Regions from separate parts of the Paenibacillus motobuensis genome, predicted to be linked through region 1. Evidence: riboswitches for the same ligand, from Rfam matches in the RefSeq annotation. Region 1 holds a riboswitch; each other region holds the start of a gene.

Evidence for each region. A riboswitch is a leader RNA that binds a small molecule or an ion and turns the genes downstream of it on or off. The one in region 1 is predicted to bind cyclic di-AMP.
Region 2: another riboswitch for cyclic di-AMP. It lies ahead of ABD014_RS12660 (hypothetical protein); the one in region 1 lies ahead of ABD014_RS15440 (TrkH family potassium uptake protein).
Region 3: another riboswitch for cyclic di-AMP. It lies ahead of ABD014_RS22390 (resuscitation-promoting factor); the one in region 1 lies ahead of ABD014_RS15440 (TrkH family potassium uptake protein).

The regions. Positions count from the first base shown of each region.
Region 1 covers NZ_BAAACX010000013.1:153,658-160,097, reverse strand. The annotation lists gene uvrC (excinuclease ABC subunit UvrC) at 1-1,775, shown strand, start outside; gene ABD014_RS15445 (CPBP family intramembrane glutamic endopeptidase) at 1,741-3,459, opposite strand; cyclic di-AMP (ydaO/yuaA leader) riboswitch at 3,813-3,969, shown strand; gene ABD014_RS15440 (TrkH family potassium uptake protein) at 4,045-5,379, shown strand; gene ABD014_RS15435 (potassium channel family protein) at 5,394-6,065, shown strand; gene ABD014_RS15430 (cation:proton antiporter) at 6,090-6,440, shown strand, end outside.
Region 2 covers NZ_BAAACX010000009.1:428,510-434,949, forward strand. The annotation lists gene ABD014_RS12640 (histidine kinase) at 1-100, opposite strand, end outside; gene kdpC (potassium-transporting ATPase subunit KdpC) at 160-786, opposite strand; gene kdpB (potassium-transporting ATPase subunit KdpB) at 817-2,847, opposite strand; gene kdpA (potassium-transporting ATPase subunit KdpA) at 2,868-4,547, opposite strand; gene ABD014_RS12660 (hypothetical protein) at 4,597-5,004, opposite strand; cyclic di-AMP (ydaO/yuaA leader) riboswitch at 5,120-5,317, opposite strand; cyclic di-AMP (ydaO/yuaA leader) riboswitch at 5,422-5,662, opposite strand; gene ABD014_RS12665 (metal-dependent hydrolase) at 5,956-6,440, shown strand, end outside.
Region 3 covers NZ_BAAACX010000025.1:52,214-58,653, forward strand. The annotation lists gene rnmV (ribonuclease M5) at 1-326, opposite strand, end outside; gene ABD014_RS22390 (resuscitation-promoting factor) at 543-1,679, opposite strand; cyclic di-AMP (ydaO/yuaA leader) riboswitch at 1,939-2,152, opposite strand; gene ABD014_RS22395 (TatD family hydrolase) at 2,369-3,136, opposite strand; gene ABD014_RS22400 (HD domain-containing protein) at 3,211-4,500, opposite strand; gene ABD014_RS22405 (AbrB/MazE/SpoVT family DNA-binding domain-containing protein) at 4,847-5,101, shown strand; gene rsmI (16S rRNA (cytidine(1402)-2'-O)-methyltransferase) at 5,302-6,192, opposite strand; gene ABD014_RS22415 (tRNA1(Val) (adenine(37)-N6)-methyltransferase) at 6,189-6,440, opposite strand, start outside.

The DNA of each region.
Region 1 (6,440 bases):
CCAAAATTCTGAAGAACCGTGTACGCTCCTATTTCACTGGCAGTCATGACGGGAAGACACAACGGCTCGTCTCGGAGATTCGCGATTTCGAATATATCGTTACCGGCAGCAATATGGAGGCGCTCATTCTGGAGTGCAACCTGATCAAGACGCATTCTCCCCGTTATAACGTACTGCTGAAAGATGACAAGACCTACCCATATATTAAAATTACAAATGAACCTCATCCACGGCTGGAAGTCACGCGGAAGATTCTTAAGGATAAGGCTAAGTATTTTGGCCCTTATCCGAACGCTTATGCAGCACAGCAGACGAAGAAGCTGCTCGACCGAATGTACCCGCTGCGCAAGTGTAATGTGATGCCGAAGGAGGTTTGTCTGTATTATCATATGGGCCAATGCTTGGCACCTTGCGTGAAGGAAGTGCCTCAGCAGACGTACGATGAGATGATTCAAGAGATCGTATCCTTCCTGAATGGCGGGCATGAGGAGATCAAGCAGGAGCTTCAGCGCAAGATGGAAGAAGCAGCTGAGGAGCTGTACTTCGAGCGGGCCAAGGAGCTGCGTGATCAGATCAGAAGCATAGACGCCCTGATGGAGAAGCAGAAGATTACGATGAATGATGCGAGAAATCGTGATGTATTCGGCTTTGCGGTCGATAAGGGCTGGATGTGTGTGCAGATTTTGTATGTACGACAAGGGAAAATGATCGAACGACATGCCTCGGTATTTCCATTCTATGGAGAGGCCTATGGTGATTTCTTGTCTTATGTAACACAATATTATAGTGACAATCCGGCGCTTCCACAGGAGATTCTGCTGCCAGATATGAAACCGGGGCAGCAGGAGGGCCAGACAGAGGAACAGGTCGAAGAGAAGGTTTTCGAGGCTTCTGATGAAGGTGGAGAACTGCTTGATGCGGAGAGTGGGGCAGCCGCTCTGCAGAACTGGCTGAATGTGAAGACGCTGGTTCCCAAGCGGGGACTGAAGCGTCAGATGACGCAGATGGCCATTGAGAATGCCCGTGTTGCGTTGGACGAGAAGTTCCGTCTGATCGAGCGGGATGAGGAACGAACCTCTAGGGCGGCGGAGAATCTGGGCGTTGCTCTCGGCTTGACCGAGCTGTCCCGGATCGAAGCGTTCGATAACTCGAATATTCAAGGAACCAATCCGGTATCCGCGATGGTAGTATTTATCGATGGGAAGCCGGCCAAGAAGGAATACCGCAAGTACAAGGTCCGTACAGTTCAGGGCCCTGACGATGTGGAGACGATGCGTGAGGTTGTACGGCGCAGATATGAGCGCGTGCTCAAAGAGGACCTGCCGCTCCCTGATTTGATCGTTATGGACGGCGGCAAAGGGCAGATGGCTGCGGCCAAGGATGTGCTGGAGAATGAGCTGGGATTGTTCATTCCTGTCTGCGGCCTCGTGAAGGATACGAAGCATAAGACCGCCCAACTTATTATCGGCGATCCGCCGGAGCCGGTGAATCTGGCCCGGGATAGTCAGGAGTTCTATTTGCTGCAGCGCATTCAGGATGAGGTGCACCGCTTCGCGATTTCTTTCCATCGCGAGCAGCGTGCCAAATCGATGGTCGTATCGCAGCTTGATGCGATTCCCGGCGTAGGTGAGAAACGACGCAAACTGTTGTTGAAGCACTTCGGCTCACTGAAAAAAATAAAAGAGGCCTCCATCGAAGATTTTCGGCCTCTTTCTATCGGGGATAAACTCGCACAGACAATTATTGATTCGCTTCGGGATGAGGAGTCGGAATAAACGGCTCCTCTTTTTTTGTTGGCGAAATCGGACGTTCCTTATACGCTGGATTGAAACGGTAGATCAGATAACCGACAATGGCCGGCAGTACCAGATAGAATAACCCGGCAGCAATATTCAGTCCTCCGCCCATGACCATCAGACTGATTGACATCAGAATCGTATCGAAGATGACGTGGGAGAAGACGGCGGTAATAAATCCATAGCGCAGAAACACGAAGCTGAACAGCAAGCCAATGAACATGAGTTCAATGGGCCGCGAGATGACTGGATATATTGGATACAGGGTATGACCGAAGGCCCAGATCAGTGAAGTAATCAAGCTTGCTACGAATGTACTGCGGAACATCTTCTTCAGCATAGCGATCCCGAACAATCGGTATACGGCCTCCTCTCCGATACCTGCTACCCAGGCCAGCAGCGGGAATAGCAGCGGCAGAAGCATGTTGTAAGTCGATTGGGAGGCATCTGTCGTCGACCAGGTATGAATTGTATTCTCGAGAGCCAGGAAAATAATGGACTGTACCCCGAGCAAAATCAGCGCCCAGGCATACCCATTCGTCATCGCTGTCAGCACGTGGCGTCCATAACCGGGCTCTTTGGCTCTTGGCCAAAGGATCCGCCCCTTCTGTCTCCAGAGCGCATCGCCACCCACTAGCGATACATAGATGGAGCCGGACAGCAGTAGGGTTACTACGCCCTGAATAACAAAGCTTAAGATGAGTATGGAGCTGCTCAGACTATCTTTTTGTAAATAGGGCAGCATGTTGATTGCTCCGACCATACTTAGGACAAAATAAAGAGAAGCTAGGAAGAGACCACGCTTAAAAGAGGTGTAGGCTCTTGTCACTATGCTGTACACGATCGCCAGAATAGCCAGAACGAAGGTGAGCAGCCCATAGCCTGCAAAGGTAAGGATGTAGGCGAGCGTCTTCTGACCGCTAAGATAATCGTTGTAGGAATTCGGAACGGTGAACTTCGTCTCCATTGAAGCTACCGCGCCATATTCGAAATGAAATTGTATCTGGGCCCGTGACTGTCCGATCTCGTAATTTGGCAATTCATACAGTAAGCCGTATTGCCCTTCGACGGTAGCAAGCTTCAGATCGGCTTCACTCACTCCTAAAGTCTTCAGGTAAGGTCGGACTAACTGCTCTTTATCCGCCAGGCTGATATCGCCTTCCCGGGCCACCAGAGACAGTGTATTCTCGCGACCGTAGTCGATTAAAGCCTGCTTGGTGGCATTACTTGTCGAGATGACCTTCTCAAAGGCAACGACATTGCCCTCTTGCATATTAACGTCGATGCTTAAGAGGCTTAATATGTCATCTGGTTCTGTAAAGACAACATGGAAGACGTCATAAGGAAATTGTTTGCCATAGGATTTAGAATATTTGCCGACTAAATTTTCCTTCGTCAAATATCCGAACAGTTCAGGCTTGGTATCGTATGTAACGTGAGCATTCTGAAAATTACCGTTGATGCCAAGCTCCGTCTGAGCGAATGAAGCGGCGGCCTGCCTGGCTTGCTCTTTGCTGATGGTCTTGCTTAATTGTTGCTCCGGCTCGTTCAAGGAAGGCAGCCAAAGCTGCAGGACAATGAAGAGGACCAATCCAATCGCAGCAAGTATCCAGAGTGCTTTAGGTTTGAGCAAGATCCCAGGTGAGTTCTTGGAAGTTTGCATTTTTACAGCTCCTTTAACACTTTTTTCTAAACAAGGAATTGTTCAATGAGTCCGCTTGTCGTAACCAAGTGAGTTAGAAGCGGGGGTGACATTGAGCGTAATTCTTAGAAAACACATTCAATTAAAGATAACATAGGGGACCTTAGGTTCGCCAATCGGGATATAGTTCACGAAAATCTGCAATATCTCTGGTAAGGTCTCGCATGGCTCAGATAATGGAGTATCATAATCATAGTTTCACGCCTTTTACGCCTTTTTAGAGTTATTTAATCCAAAAGAAACTTTGTGATTACACGCCGATAAGGCTTATAATCCATTTGACGAAAATGAAATGAAAACAATGAAACAATAAAATATATAAATGGCCGAATTTCTTTACGAAAACGGGGGAACCGATTTTTAGGGGTGAGTTTCGCTGAATTTCTGGATATTCCAAGGATCCAAGCGAATAGGGCAACCGTTCATGTCCGAATCCGTCAGCTAACCTCGTAGGCCTTTGAGCAGGGACCAATCAAAAAGCATTGGATTTCCAGTGCTTTTTTTCTTTGCTACAAAAAGGATGGAGTGATTAAGTTGCAGTTAAGCATGTGGGTAAAATGGTTCAGGTTTTCCCCGCCACAGATTTTAGTATTGGGCTTCGCAGCCATTATTCTCGTCGGAGCGCTGCTGTTAATGCTGCCGATCTCAAGTACAACAGGGGAGTCTTTACCATTCGTTGATGCGCTGTTTACCGCAACTTCGGCAACCTGTGTGACGGGATTGGTCGTCGTGGATACCGGGACATATTATTCTACGTTCGGCCAGGTCGTGATTATGCTGCTGATTCAGACCGGCGGTCTCGGATTTATGACCGTGGCTACCCTATTCTCGCTCGTATTCAAGCGCAGAATATCGCTTAAGGATCGTCTCTTGCTGCAAGAGGCGATGAACCAGAACACGATGGAAGGGATCGTCCGCTTGATTCGCAAGGTTCTGATCTATTCCCTGGTCATTGAGAGCAGCGCCGCATTAATCTATACGATTCGCTGGTCCTTTGATATGCCGTTTGGACGTGCGTTATATTTTGGAATATTCCATGGAGTATCCATGTTTAATAATGCCGGTTTTGACTTGTTCGGTCACTATCAGAGCCTTACCCGCTACGTAGGCGATCCGATTGTTAACCTGGTGACGATGTTCCTGATCGTATCCGGGGGCCTTGGATTCATCGTGTTATCGGATCTTGTTGACTTCCGTAAGCACCGGAAGCTATCGCTTCATTCCAAAGTGGTATTGACGATGACGGCTTCGCTTATTTTGATCGGGGCCTTGGTGATTTACGTATTTGAGTTTACGAATCCGGGTACATTCTCAAGCCTTAGCGGGGGAGAAAAGATATGGGCTTCCTTCTTCCAGTCGGTAACACCGCGGACGGCGGGGGCAAATACGGTCGACCTGGGTTCGCTAAGGCAGGCAACTCAATTCTTCATGGTCATCCTTATGTTTATTGGTGCTTCTCCGAGCTCTACCGGGGGCGGGATTAAGACAACGACCTTCATGATTCTGGTCGGCGCTGTAATCTCGATGATTCGCGGGCGGTCTGATCTTGTGCTGTTCCGCTATCGTCTGACTCAGGACCGTATCTTCAAAGCGGTCACGCTGACGATGTTATCCTTGTTCCTCGTCATCGCGGTATCGATGGTACTATCGACGACCGAGAGTGCAAGCTTCCTGAGCATCCTTTTCGAGACGACTTCGGCTTTTGGCACGGTTGGCTTGACCGTGGGATTAACGGGTAAATTAACAGTGATAGGTAAATTTATTATCAGCTTCACGATGTTTGCCGGACGGCTAGGGCCACTAACAATGGCATATGCGCTTGGGCCGAAGAAGGGCAAAGAATTATATAGACATCCGGAAGGTAAAATTATTATTGGATAAGGGGAAGGATAAGCATGAAAACACAGCAGTTTGTAGTGATCGGACTGGGGCGTTTCGGATCTAGTTTGGCACTGGAACTGATGGATCTCGGTTATGAGGTATTGGGGATCGACCGGGATGAGGAAATTGTAAATGAATGGAGCGATAAGCTGACCCACGCCGTCGTTGCTGATGCAACGGATGAAGAGGTTCTCAAATCGCTTGGAGTACGTAACTTCGACTGCGGGATCGTAGCGATCGGCAATGATATTCAGATGAGCATACTGGCGGCAATTCTGCTTAAAGATCTTGGTTTGCCGACGGTGGTAGCCAAGGCGATCTCTGTACTACATGGTAGGGCACTGGAGAAGCTGGGCGTGGATCGAGTCATTTCTCCGGAGCGGGATATGGGTATCCGGGTAGCACACCAATTGGTGACGCCGAATTTGCTTGATTATATCCAATTGTCTAAAAATTACAGCATCGTGGAGATGAACGTTCCTGAATGCCTTAACGGTAAAAATGTAGGAGAGCTTCATCCACGAGCTCGCTTTGGCTGCACGATTGTGGCCATTCATCGCGAGAATGGTGTAATCGTTGCGCCGACAGCGATGGATCAATTGAAAACCGGAGACATTATGGTCATTATCGGCTCCAATGAGAATGTTGAAGAGTTCGAAATGATGGTTAACGAGAATATTTCCTAATCTATCCCTGGGATGTGATAATAGATGGAATCTGCGGCTACAGAGGCTATTAGGCACTTACTTATTTTGATTTTATTTGTTATTACCGTGGGCATGATTTCAGGGAAAATAGCTTCTATCCTCAAGCTCCCGGATGTAGCAGTCTATATTGCAACAGGGATGCTGCTAGGTCCGGGCCTCGGCTGGATCCATGAAGCGAGTGGCTCGCTGATCAATCAGATCATTCTGACGGTTGGCTCGGTCTTGATTCTGTTTGACGGGGGACGCAACTTAAGGCTTAGTGGGCTAAAGGAGATATGGATCAGCCTATCGTTGTTAAGTGTATTGGGAGTGCTAATTACGATGGGGGTAGTCGGTGTAGGTGTTCATTATTTA
Region 2 (6,440 bases), on a different contig from region 1:
CCGCGCCACTAGTCGCGCCAATCAGAACCTTAAGTTTGCCACGCCGCATTCGTTCCATATATTGCAATATTTCTTCAGGCGTCTTCCTTCGATAGGTCATTGGCATTTTCACCCCCCGCCCATTATTCCGCCAGAACAAGTTAACCAGATTGAATTAAACTAAGAATTACCTCTTGCGATTTGCTCCTGCAGCTCCATATTAAGCCGCAGCACATTTACTCTCGGTTGACCGAAGAGACCTAGATCCCGTCCGCTAGTTGCATCCTGAACCAACAATTCCAGTTTATCCACCGAAATACCTGTCAACTTGCTGATTCGCGGAATCTGTGATTCCGCCGCTTGCGGCGTAATATGAGGGTCAAGTCCAGAACCCGAATTCGTCATTAAATCGATGGGAAGCTTGCTTAACGGCACATCTGGATTGTCCTTCTTCCATACTTCCAGCGAAGACTCCATCCGTTGCGTTAGCTTCGGGTTGGAAGGCGCATAATTGCTAGATCCAGAGCCTGCTCCATTGTAATCGATACTGGATATTCGCCCATGGAACAGCTTCGGATCCATGAAGGACTGACCAATCAACTCAGAACCAACGACATCCCCCTGGCTATCCTTAACTAAACTTCCGTTCGCCTGCCATGGGAATAGTATTTGGGCCAGACCTGTACTTGCCAAAGGATAAATAATTCCGCAGAGAACGATAAAAATGATACTGAAGCGGAGAGCGGCCCATAAGGCCGAGCCCGAAGCAGACAACCACGATTGCTTACCAGATTTAGTAACAGCCATACTTGATTACTTCCTTTCTAAGCACATGAATTAGATCCATAAATGTACGAACAAGTCAATCAGTTTAATTCCGCTGAACGGGGCTACAACACCACCCAAACCAAAGATCAGCAAATTTCTGCTTAGCAGACGCTGCGAGCTCATTGGCCGATACTTGACTCCACGCATAGCAATTGGGATTAAGAGCGGAATAATTACCGCATTGAAGATTAAGGCGGACAGGATGGCCGAGAGCGGCGAACCAAGCTTCATAATGTTAAGTGCGCCCATCTCCGGGATTGCCAGCATGAACATCGCGGGTATAATTGCAAAATATTTGGCGATATCATTTGCAATACTAAACGTAGTTAACGCTCCGCGAGTCATCAAGAGCTGCTTGCCGATCCCTACAACCTCAATCAGCTTGGAGGGATCTGAATCGAGATCCACCATATTCGCCGCTTCCTTGGCGGATACCGTCCCACTGTTCATCGCCAGGCCTACATCCGCTTGAGCTAATGCGGGAGCATCATTCGTCCCGTCACCAGTCATCGCAACTAACTTCCCTTGTGCCTGCTCACGACGGATGACATCAATCTTATCCTCTGGCTTGCATTCGGCGATATAATCATCCACCCCAGCTTCTCTTGCAATCGTAGCTGCAGTCAGTGGATTATCACCCGTGCACATAATCGTTCGAATCCCCATTTTACGCAGCTGCTCGAATCGTTCTTTCATGCCTGGTTTAACAGTGTCCTTGAGATGAATAATGCCATAGATCACTTCATCAACAGCAACCGCCAGCGGAGTTCCTCCCGCAGAAGCCACTTGATTGGTAACTGCCTCCAGGTCGCCGGGAATTTGTCCGCCTCGGCTGCTGACCCATTTCTTGATCGCATCAACAGCACCCTTGCGTACTCTCCTACCATCCTGCAGATCGACACCGCTCATACGCGTCTCGGCTCTGAACTCGATGATCTCTCCGTTAGCCGCCAAAGTTTCATCATATTCAAGCCCTTGTCTCCGAAGCAATTCAATTACAGAGCGTCCTTCAGGCGTCTCATCGAACCCCGAAGAGACCGCAGCCCAATGGGCAAGCTCGTCTTCAGCCCGACTACCAACGGGGAGAAATTCAGCTGCCATTCGGTTGCCAAATGTAATCGTACCTGTCTTATCGAGGATCATTGTATTGACATCTCCGGCAGCTTCAACGGCCTTACCGGACATCGCCAGTACATTGTATTGAGTCACCCGGTCCATTCCAGCAATCCCGATCGCGGACAACAGCCCCCCGATTGTCGTCGGAATTAGGCAGACAAGCAGCGATACTAGCACGGTGATCTCCAGATGAATATCCAAATAATCGGCTATCGGCTTTAAGGTAATGACCACAATCAGGAAAATAACTGTTAATACGGTAAGCAAAGTTCCTAAAGCAATCTCATTCGGTGTCTTCTGACGTTCGGCACCTTCAACTAATGAAATCATCCGGTCGATAAATGACTGTCCAGGATCGCTCGTAACACGAATAACAATCCTGTCGCTAACGACCAGAGTTCCGCCTGTAACTGAACTGAAGTCGCCGCCAGCTTCTTTAATAACCGGAGCCGATTCCCCCGTGATCGCAGATTCATCCACCGAGGCCAGCCCCTCGATAATTTCACCGTCTGCCGGGATCATCTCCCCTTGCGATACAACAACAACATCGCCTTTGCACAGCTCGGAGGAAGGTACGCTTCTCGTACTGCCGCCTATTAATTGGTTAGCCATAACTTGCTGCTTCGTCTTCTTCAAGCTGTCCGCCTGGGCCTTCCCTCTTCCTTCCGCAAGAGCTTCAGCAAAATTCGCGAACCATATCGTAATTAACAGGATCAAGAAGATGGCCACGTTGACTCCCGTAATGTGATCTTCCCCAAGCAATCCAGGGAACAAGATTTGTAGGAGTACGAGGAAAGCTCCGATTTCTACGACGAACATAACCGGATTCTTGATCATCCATATCGGATTCAGCTTCTTAAAGCTGTCCAGTACGGCTCCTCGCATCATGTTTCTGGATAACATCGATTTATGCCTAGTGCTCATGTTTAGCACACCTCTTTGAATTATTTTAGCGTCAAATACTCAGCAACAGGACCTGCGGCAAGAACCGGCAGAAAAGTAAGAGCTCCGATAAGCAATACCGTTCCGACGAGAATTCCAGCAAATAATTTATTGTCTGTCCGCAGCGTGCCGATGGTCTCCATGACGGGTTCTTTCTGCATTAAGGACCCTGCAGCAGCTAACAAGGCAATCATAGAGACGTAGCGGCCCAGGAGCATGACCAATCCGGTCATGATGTTCCAGAACGCCGTATTATCCGCGAGACCCTCGAAACCGGAGCCGTTATTTGCCGCAGAGGATGCATATTCATACAGCATTTGCGACAGTCCATGATACCCCGGATTCGTAACTGCGCCATACCCTAACCCAGTCATAGTACTGATCGCCGTTGGTGCAAGCACAATTAAGGGATGGATAAGAATCGCAATTGCGATCAGCCTCATCTCCCTGGCTTCAATCTTCTTGCTGAGGAATTCCGGCGTTCTGCCGACCATTAATCCACAAATAAACACACCGAGTATGGCGTACATCACCATGTTCATAAGTCCGACGCCCTTCCCACCGAAGACGACGTTCAACATCATCTGGGATAAAGCTGCCAAGCCGCCGAGCGGAGTAAGCGAATCATGCATATTATTGACGCTCCCCGTAGTCGCAGCGGTGGTAATCGCCGTAAAAAGTGCCGAGCCCGTAACCCCGAAACGAACCTCTTTGCCCTCCATATTTCCTTGCGCGACGTCTATCCCAAGCGTATGGAAGAGCGGGTTCCCGGCCTTCTCGCTGAAATAGACCAAAGACAGAAATGCAAGGAACAAGACCATCATCGCCGAGAAAATAACCCAACCCTGCTTCTTATTGCGCGCGAATAAACCGAATGTATAAGGTAATGACGCGCTGATCACCCACATGGACCACATCTCAATTGCATTCGTCAACCCGCTTGGGTTCTCGAACGGATGGGATGAATTTGCTCCAAAGAATCCACCACCGTTCGTGCCCAAATGCTTAATGGATTCCAGCGAGGCCACCGGTCCAAGCGAGATTCGCTGTACAATCCCTTCCAGCGTGTTCACTGCCGTGGTAGGCCGCAAGGTCTGCGGAACCTGAAGCGCGACCAGTAGCAGCGTCACGATCAGAGAAGCAGGCAGAAGAATACGGACAATCGCCTTCACAAAATCCTCAAAGAAATTCCCCAGCCGTTGGCCTCTTCCTGTAATTCCGCGGATAAAAGCGATGGCGGCGCATAGACCTGTAGCAGCTGATGTGAACATCATCATTGTGATTACAGCCATTTGCGAGAAATAGCTAAGCCCTGTCTCCCCGCTATAATGCTGCAGATTCGTGTTGGTCATGAAGCTAATTACCGTATTGAATGCCAGCGTCGGCTCCATGCTGCCGCTTCCTTCGGGATTCCATGGGAACCACTGCTGCAGGCTGAGAAGCAGAAAACTGATTGTCATCAACACCACATTCGTTGCCAGCAAGCTGATCACATATTTCTTCCAATCCATCGCTTCGCGCCGCCTATAGCCGGCTATGTTGAAAATAAACCGCTCCATTGCTCCGAAAATGCGATCACTACGATTAGGTACATTAGAGAAAACATGATATATATAAGTACCGACCGGCTTCACCAGCAGCAATATTACGCCGATCACAATGAACATTTGTAAATAATCCATAATACACTCACCCCATCTGGAATCCTACTTATTGTTTTTAAGCTCTGGCTTATCGCTCAAGCTTTGCTGCAAGCAGAAATCCAACCTCTCCGCTTACGGAATGGATGACATAAGAAGCTCCTAGCCCTTTGTAAATCATGCGCGGATTTCTATTCGGAGTAATAATGAAAATCTGATCACGCGTCCATCTCCGACAGATTTGCAAATAGCGACAGGTTAATGTCATACTCAGTTCAAAAATATAACAGCGTCCGATCGGAAACGGCGGGACGATCCAGCTCTGCTCGTCATCCGTCTTGATACGCAGTACATGTCTTACGCCCAGTTTATGAAGGACTTCTTCCTCCTTCTTGTTGTTCACCATGACCGCGAAATTACGCTTCGCCGCCATCAGCAGCAAAATAAACTTCAGTCCAACCGGATTCGGTGCTGCTACTAGAACAAACTCTTCCTCCACTTGAGAACACCCTCCTTGAATTTGCAGAGGACAACACAAAAGAAGCCGCAGGAAAGATAGTAACCTTTCCCGCGGCTTAATGAGTGGTCTTAGACCCACTACCCGACCTTGGTGGTTGCCTCTTCCTAGACGCTTACGAGGTTAGCTGACGGATTCGGGCGCGGAAGTCGCCCTACCTTGGAAAATACGTTTATCCTCCAAGCGATTCACCCCATGGAACTAAGGTTTAGAAGCCCGCAGATCGGGCATCACTCAGTACCGTTGGTTCCCCCGCTGCTGTCATATCCACGACAGCATTCAGCGAATTTTGATTGATGTTGTATTGTATTTCAGTTCATTTTTCAAAAAAGAGCATAAAAAACCACAGAGGCAAACGGTCCTCTGTGGCCGAATTCGTTGCGGCGCGCAGTCACCTTTCCTCTCTCATACCCACGCTGACGAAGTTAGCTGACGGATTCGGGCGGTGAGAGTCGCCCTACCTGAGAAGAGTCCATGGTCTCTTTCTCAGGATTCACCCCTGTCCGAATGGGCCTGTGTTGGCTCTCACACCAGCCCTGGCCATTCAGACGATGAGCAAGCTGCGTTGATCATCACACAGCAAGCTCTTGTTGGTTCCTCCGTTCTCTGGAACATCCCAGAGATTAAGCGATCGGAATTGGATAATATTGATTATGGATTGAATCATACCGCTGCAAGGTTTGACTGTAAAGCCAACTTCCCGGCAAAAAAAGCGATTAATTTAAAGGAATATGAAAATATACCGCTTACATTGATATGGCTCTCTCTAATTTTCGCTATAGCTCATTTCTACTCTTGATTTTAAATTCTTTTATAAGGATCCTGCCGGGGAAACTGTTGAAATCGCAGCTGCCAACGCGATAAAATTTTACTCATGTCTCTCCTTCGCTATAATAGAGTTAGTTCATCATTTTGCCAAAAGGAGCGATATTTATGAAAATAACGTATCTCGGACATTCATGCGTATATTTAGATACTGGCGATTGCCGTTTGATCATTGACCCGTTCTTGACCGGTAATCCTAAAGCAGCTGCTGTGGCTGAAGATATCGATGTCGATTATATCCTACTTACCCATGGGCACTCGGATCATATCGGGGATGCTGAGGTGATCGCCAGAAGAACTGGAGCCTCCATCGTAGCTATCGTTGAACTGGCGGGCTTCTTTGAGCAGAAAGGGCTTAAGGCGACAGGAATGAACCTGGGAGGTTCGTACAACTTCCCGTTCGGCAAGCTGACCTTCACTCCGGCTCTCCACAGTTCTTCCGTTGAAGTGAACGGAACGAATGTCTACCTGGGGGTTGCCGCAGGCATTGTACTCAATATCAACGGTTTCACGGTATATCATTGTGGCGATACCGCACTATTCAGCGATATAAAGCTCATCGGAAGCAAGCATAAGATCGATCTCGCTTTTAT
Region 3 (6,440 bases), on a different contig from region 1:
CTGCGTACTCGGCTCAGAGCCTCTCGGATCGCCTCTGGCGACGCATTCTCGACACCGATATCTCCCCGCTTGGTCGCATCGGCCTCCCGCAGGAAGGCGTGCTTGCAGCCTGGCACACGCTGAGCAACGATCTTGCGAATCCTCTCTCCGGCATGATCCGGATCTGTAAATATAATAACCCCGCGTCGCTCTTGGGCAAGCGCTATTTTGCGCAGTGTTCTCTCATTGATGGCTGAACCGCCCGTCTCAATCGTATCGGCCTCTACGGCACGCTTAATCGCCACAGTATCGTCCCGGCCTTCCACCACAATGATCTCTTTGATCATATACGGTCTTCCCTTCCATATAGCGGTTGTTCCTCTTATAAACATATCCCTGAAAATTATACGCTTTAATAAGCAAAACAAAAAGAAGAGGATATACTCCTCTTCTTATCCACTGTCTTATTCATCATCCTAATAGAGGTTGCTCAAAAAGTCCACTTTTTGAACCCCCACTAGTAATTATCCTATTTCGGTATATCCATTCAACTCTGCAGCGAACTAGTTGAGCTCCGGCTTGGTCGGGCCGATGACATAAACTGTCCGTCCCTTCTTGCGGCCGAATTGATTTGCTGTTTTGAGCGAATCGAAATATACGTCCATTTTGTTGCCTTTAATAGCGCCGCCGGTATCTTCCGCTTTGCGGAATCCGAGGCCCTCAATGTACACCCACCAGCCTAACGGAACGACATTCTTATCGACAGCGATCGTTCTTCCCTCTTTAACCCGGGTTCCTGTAGCTGTCTTCGTGCCAATTCCATCCTCTTCTGCAGAGTAGGCAGTCAAGGTTACGTTCTTGAGTACTTTTTTATATTTGAACGAGACTCCGCCCTTCTTAGTCAATCCGCTGATGCTCACCTGATCCGAGGAGCGGGAAATGCTAGCGGACATCACAGCAGTCTTCGGCTTCGTGCCTACGGCAATGACCTTAGGAGTGGCCTTCTTAACGACCTCTTTGCCAAGCCAACGCTTCGACACGAATTTGCCATCCTCATACACCTTCTCAACATTGTGCACGACTAGGCCCTGGCTGCCTTCCTGTACGACCTTGGTTTCACCCTTCAGCAGTTGATCATCACTTGTCTTGACGACATTGAATGGTACGGTCTCTTGTTGTTGAATATTATGTTTCTTAACACGAACGATATTAATAACCATGTTCGCTGAAATGGTCTGATTCAAGTCTGGAGAAACTTTGTCCTCCTGATTCACATCTACGCCTAGTTCCTGAATAGCATCCTCTACTTTGGACTTCGTGGTGAAGGTCAGCTTATGAGTGCCATCCACGCTGATGCTGACGGGAACGGCCCGAACAATCTCAATCCGGTCCCCATCTTCTATTGCGCTCGACAACGATTTGGAAACTTCATCGCCCGGCTGCAATATGATGGATTGTTCATCGAGCACTTTGTTGACCAAGGAATGTCTGGTTGTGATTGACTCTGTCTTTCCATCGACAACTAAATATATTTTTTTACTGTTCTGTGTGTAGAACCAAATCAGGATGATGGTGATTACTGCAATGGCCAGAACTCCAACAAGCAAAACCTGACGCAGATGTTCTTGCTTCCATCGCATTGCGTAAGACATGCTGGATGAGCGTGATTCATGGGTATCCTGGTTACGGAAAAATCCCATATCTTCCGTCCTCCTTACATAGTCCCGCCGTCTAGATCGACATATCATGCAATTGACGTGACTACAGATCGATTTTACGAAATGCCATAAAGCGCACTTCGCATTCCTGTCCCAGTCCTCTCGGCATTAGCCACCCCCTGTAAACAACAGTATGATGACCCTACTAAGTTTATTCAAAACAAAAGAAGCCTAAAGAAAGAGTTAGAGGAACTCTGTTCGTGGCTTCCTGAATAATCAATGATGTGTAGATGCACGAGTTGTTGCCTCTCTGGATACGCCTACGAGGTTAGCTGTCGGGTTAGGACGTAGAGAGTCGCCCTTTCTCAGTTCATTCGCTCATGGCGCAATGACCTCGAATTCACCCCATAGACCCTTACAAAGAAATCCTTCACGACATGATCATTCATAATCTCATGAATTGCCGTGATCGGTTCCCCCGTTCTCCATACTCGGAGATTCAGCGAGACTGGTTATGGAACTTCGGTAATCTTTGGCAAAATAAAGTTTGTGAGAATCGCCAAATCGATTACTGAAGAAATTCTATCTTGTTTCGATACATGTTGTAAAGGACGAATCAACAACGTTTATTTTAATAATTGGTTAAAAAAATGTAATAAACAGAGTTTTAATTGTTAAAATGCATTAATCTTTCTCGTTTACTCATTTTTTCATCACTTTTTCTCAATAATTCAGCGAATACCAAATCGTTCCATTGCATTCTTGGTCGTTAGGCTGGATAATTCTTCCAAAGAAATCCCTTTTAATTCCGCTGCCGCCTCGGCGACTAGACGAACGTAACCCGACTCATTTCTCTTCCCACGATATGGGTGTGGAGTTAAATATGGGGAGTCCGTCTCGATCAATAATCGGTCCATTGGAACCTTCGCGATGACCTCCTTCGGCTGCTTGGCATTTTTGAACGTAATCGGCCCGCCAAATGACAAATGAAATCCCATATTTAGACACATTTTGGCAATTTCCCAGCTACCTGAGAAGGAATGCATAACACCGCCAACTTCATTTGCCTTCTCTTCCTGCAAAATTCGCACAATATCCTCATGTGCATCGCGATTATGAATCGAAATCGGCATCCCTAGACTCCTAGCAAGTCCGATCTGATCGCGCAGAACCTTATGCTGCACATCTTTGGGTGACGTATCCCAATAATAATCCAGCCCGATCTCACCAATCGCAACGACCTTCTCATGCTTGCACAATTCGGCAATCCAATCGAGGTCCCCATCCTGCATCGTAATCGCATCTTGTGGATGCCAGCCTACGGCCGCATAGATAAAGTCATATTGCTCCGCCAATTTCATCGTCGTCGGAATCGTCTCCCGATTAAAGCCAATGTTGATCATCCGCGTAACTCCCTGTTCCAGAGCCCGCTGAATGACCTCCTCACGATCCTCGTCGAACTGCGGAGCATCCAAATGGGTATGTGTATCAATAAGCATCAATGTAAATTGCGCCTCCCAGTTAGTAAATTTGTTAGTTATTGTTGACTCCATTCTGGCATAATTCGAGAATTTTAATGCTGGTCTACGAATATCTCAGCAATCTCATGCGGCAATTCGTCAATAATTGTACGAACTTTATCATCTGGAAAATACAAATGGAATTTCCCGCGTTGCAGACCACTGATCGATCTGACAATATCTGATACTTCAGAAATTTCACGCAAGCGTTCTTGACGGTCCAGAAGCAAGATCTGCTTCTCTCGCCCCTCCCCATCCGGACGAAACACATCATACGGCAGATCCGTTGGAAAATCAATTTCCAAATCGTATTCCGGATTAAGCCCTGCCTTATCAAAAGCAGCTCTAATCTCTTCAATCGTCTCCATATCCAAAGAGTCCATCTCTACATATTTATACAGCTTACGATCGATGAACCGGGAGCATAGTTCTCCAAGCAGCTCATCTGTCTCCTTCCTCCACTGCATGAAGGCCGTCTGAATCAACGCTTCATCTAATTGAAGATAGTCCTGTACCGTCATGGTGCGATTAAATAATGAAGGCAATGGTTCCGGCAGGAACTTGAAGCGATGGCCTTGCTCATATAGCTCCTTCGCTCTTTTGAAAATCTGCCTTAAAATGATCTCTGAGCTCCGTGTAACCGGATGGAAATAAATCTGCCAGTACATCTGATACCTGGACATTAAATAATCTTCCACCGCATGCATACCCGAATCCTTGACGACAATTCTTCCTTTATAGGGTCTAAGCATCCGTAGAATCCGGTCCATATCTATCGTTCCATAATTAACGCCGGTAAAATAAGCATCTCGCAGCAAATAGTCCATACGATCGGCATCCAGTGGGCTGGAGACAAGATTAACAACTATAGGTTGTTCATAATCCTTGCGGATCACCGCCGCTACTTTATCAGGGAAATCATCCCCCATCCGGCGCAGCACCGATCTGACCTCTGTATCACCGAGCAGAATACGGCATGTCCAATCCTCATGATGCATCTGGAAGGCCTGCTCTACAGAATGAGAGAATGGACCATGGCCCAAATCATGCAATAATGCAGCACATAAAGCTACCATTCCCTCTTCCCGAGGCCAGTCCGCATAATTGGCACGCTCAAATTGAGAAATAATTCGCCGGGTAATTTCATAGACTCCTAAAGAATGGGAGAATCGACTGTGCTCAGCACCATGGAATGTTAAATAAGAAGTTCCAAGCTGACGGATCCGGCGCAAACGCTGAAATTCCGAAGTATTAATGAGCGACCAAATAATTTCATCCTGCACATGAACATAATTGTGAACTGGATCCTTGAACACTTTCTCTTCCCGAAGCTGACGATACATGTAAATCCCTCCTTAACCGTAATTTGAAAAAAAACTTTGTAAGGCGATTTGACGAAAGTTTAGCTAATGTCGACAGGTTTTGTCGAATTTTGTCTAAAGTTGTTGAATATACACTTTCCAAATTGTCGAATCATAGAATAACCTGTTTTAAGCGGAAAAGCGCCTATCTAACAGTAATTTAAGGATGAATTATGCTTTTTCAACCAAAAAAATAGAAATAAAAATGAACTCTACCATAAATAGGTTGACTATTCTGGCAATGGTTGGTATCATAATTATCATAAAAGATAGAAGTTTGTCGAATAATGACACTTTTAAACTATAGCGAGAGGGGCTACTATCAGTTATGATGAAATCAACAGGTATTGTTAGAAAAGTAGATGAATTGGGACGTGTCGTGATCCCGATCGAATTGCGCCGTACACTTGGAATCGGTGAGAAAGACGCTCTTGAAATTTACGTTGACGGAGAACGGATCATGCTTAAGAAATACGAGCCTGCTTGTATCTTCTGTGGCAATGCCGAGAACGTAACTTACTTCAAGGGAAAAATTGTTTGCCATGAATGTTTGAGCGAATTGCCTACCCCTGTGACAAATTAATAAAAATAGTATATAATAGATTTACTGAATATGTTAATTCTAACCTTTTTCATATCTCCTTGGCGCCTTCCAGGCTTGAACCCGGCCTACGAAGGCCCCTTTTTTGACCCGTAAATACAATTTATGGGTTTTTAGCTATTTACAGTAAATTATAAAAAGGGGCCTTCACGCTTTTAATACCTGTTCAAAAAAGTCCTCTTTTACAGCAGCATATTATAAATATCCCGTTTTGAGACTCCCCGATCGGCAGCAGCCTTCTTCATCGCTTCTTTTCTCGGCAGCTTTTCCTGTTCTTCATAATGTGCGACATGATCCTCCACCGAGAGCGCTTGCCACCATGCATCTCTCCGCTCCTTCACCTCTTCAGGATGAGCCCCAGAGACAACGATACAATATTCGCCAATCGGCGGATGCTCCTGCAGCCATTCCAAGCATTCGCTTAATGTCCCCCGTACCATCTCTTCATAGCGCTTCGTCAGCTCGCGAGCCAGAACGACATGTCTATTCCCCCAGGCCTCCAGCAACGCCTCAAGCGATTTCACCAATCGATGTGGAGATTCATACAACAGCAATGTTCCTTGTTCATCGAGCAGTGAGCTTAATAGCTTGTCTCTATCTTTATTGTCTCGCGGTAAGAAGCCAAGGAAGGTGAATCTCTCTGTAGGTAGACCTGACACGATCAGAGCTGACAGAGCCGCGTTTGCCCCGGGAACCGGAATTACGGAAATACCCGCTTCCAGCGCTAGCTTAACCAGATCACTGCCTGGGTCAGAAATGGCCGGCAGACCGGCGTCACTAACCAGCGCCAAATTTTTTCCTTCTATTATAAAGCGTATCAATTCTGGGCCACTGGCTGCCTTATTATGCTCATGATAGCTCAGCAGTTTGCCGGGCGATATTTCGAAATGACTTAACAGCTTGCGCGTCTGTCTCGTATCCTCTGCAGCGATGATATCTGCCTCCTGCAGGGTTCGCACAGCACGATAAGTCATATCCTCCAGGTTGCCGATCGGCGTAGCGACGAGGAATAACTTCCCCGGGCTACTATTCTCCGGATTATCTTCAAAACTTCTCTGTATGCTTATACTCATGCCTTCTCCTCTTTTGATCCGTAATAGATATCCATAACTTCCTGACAGTATTCCCCGTTCTCCTGATATACGATCAGCGGAGGCAATATTTTGACGTCCGGCTTCCCATCCCGATGCGCCTCGACCAGTACCATATTGGCCTCTGATCCAGCCCGGGGGTGAACAAATCGGATCACCTTGGGCTCCATCCGGTACTTCCTTAACATCGTTATGATATCTCCAAGCCGCTGCGGTCTGTGAACCATCGA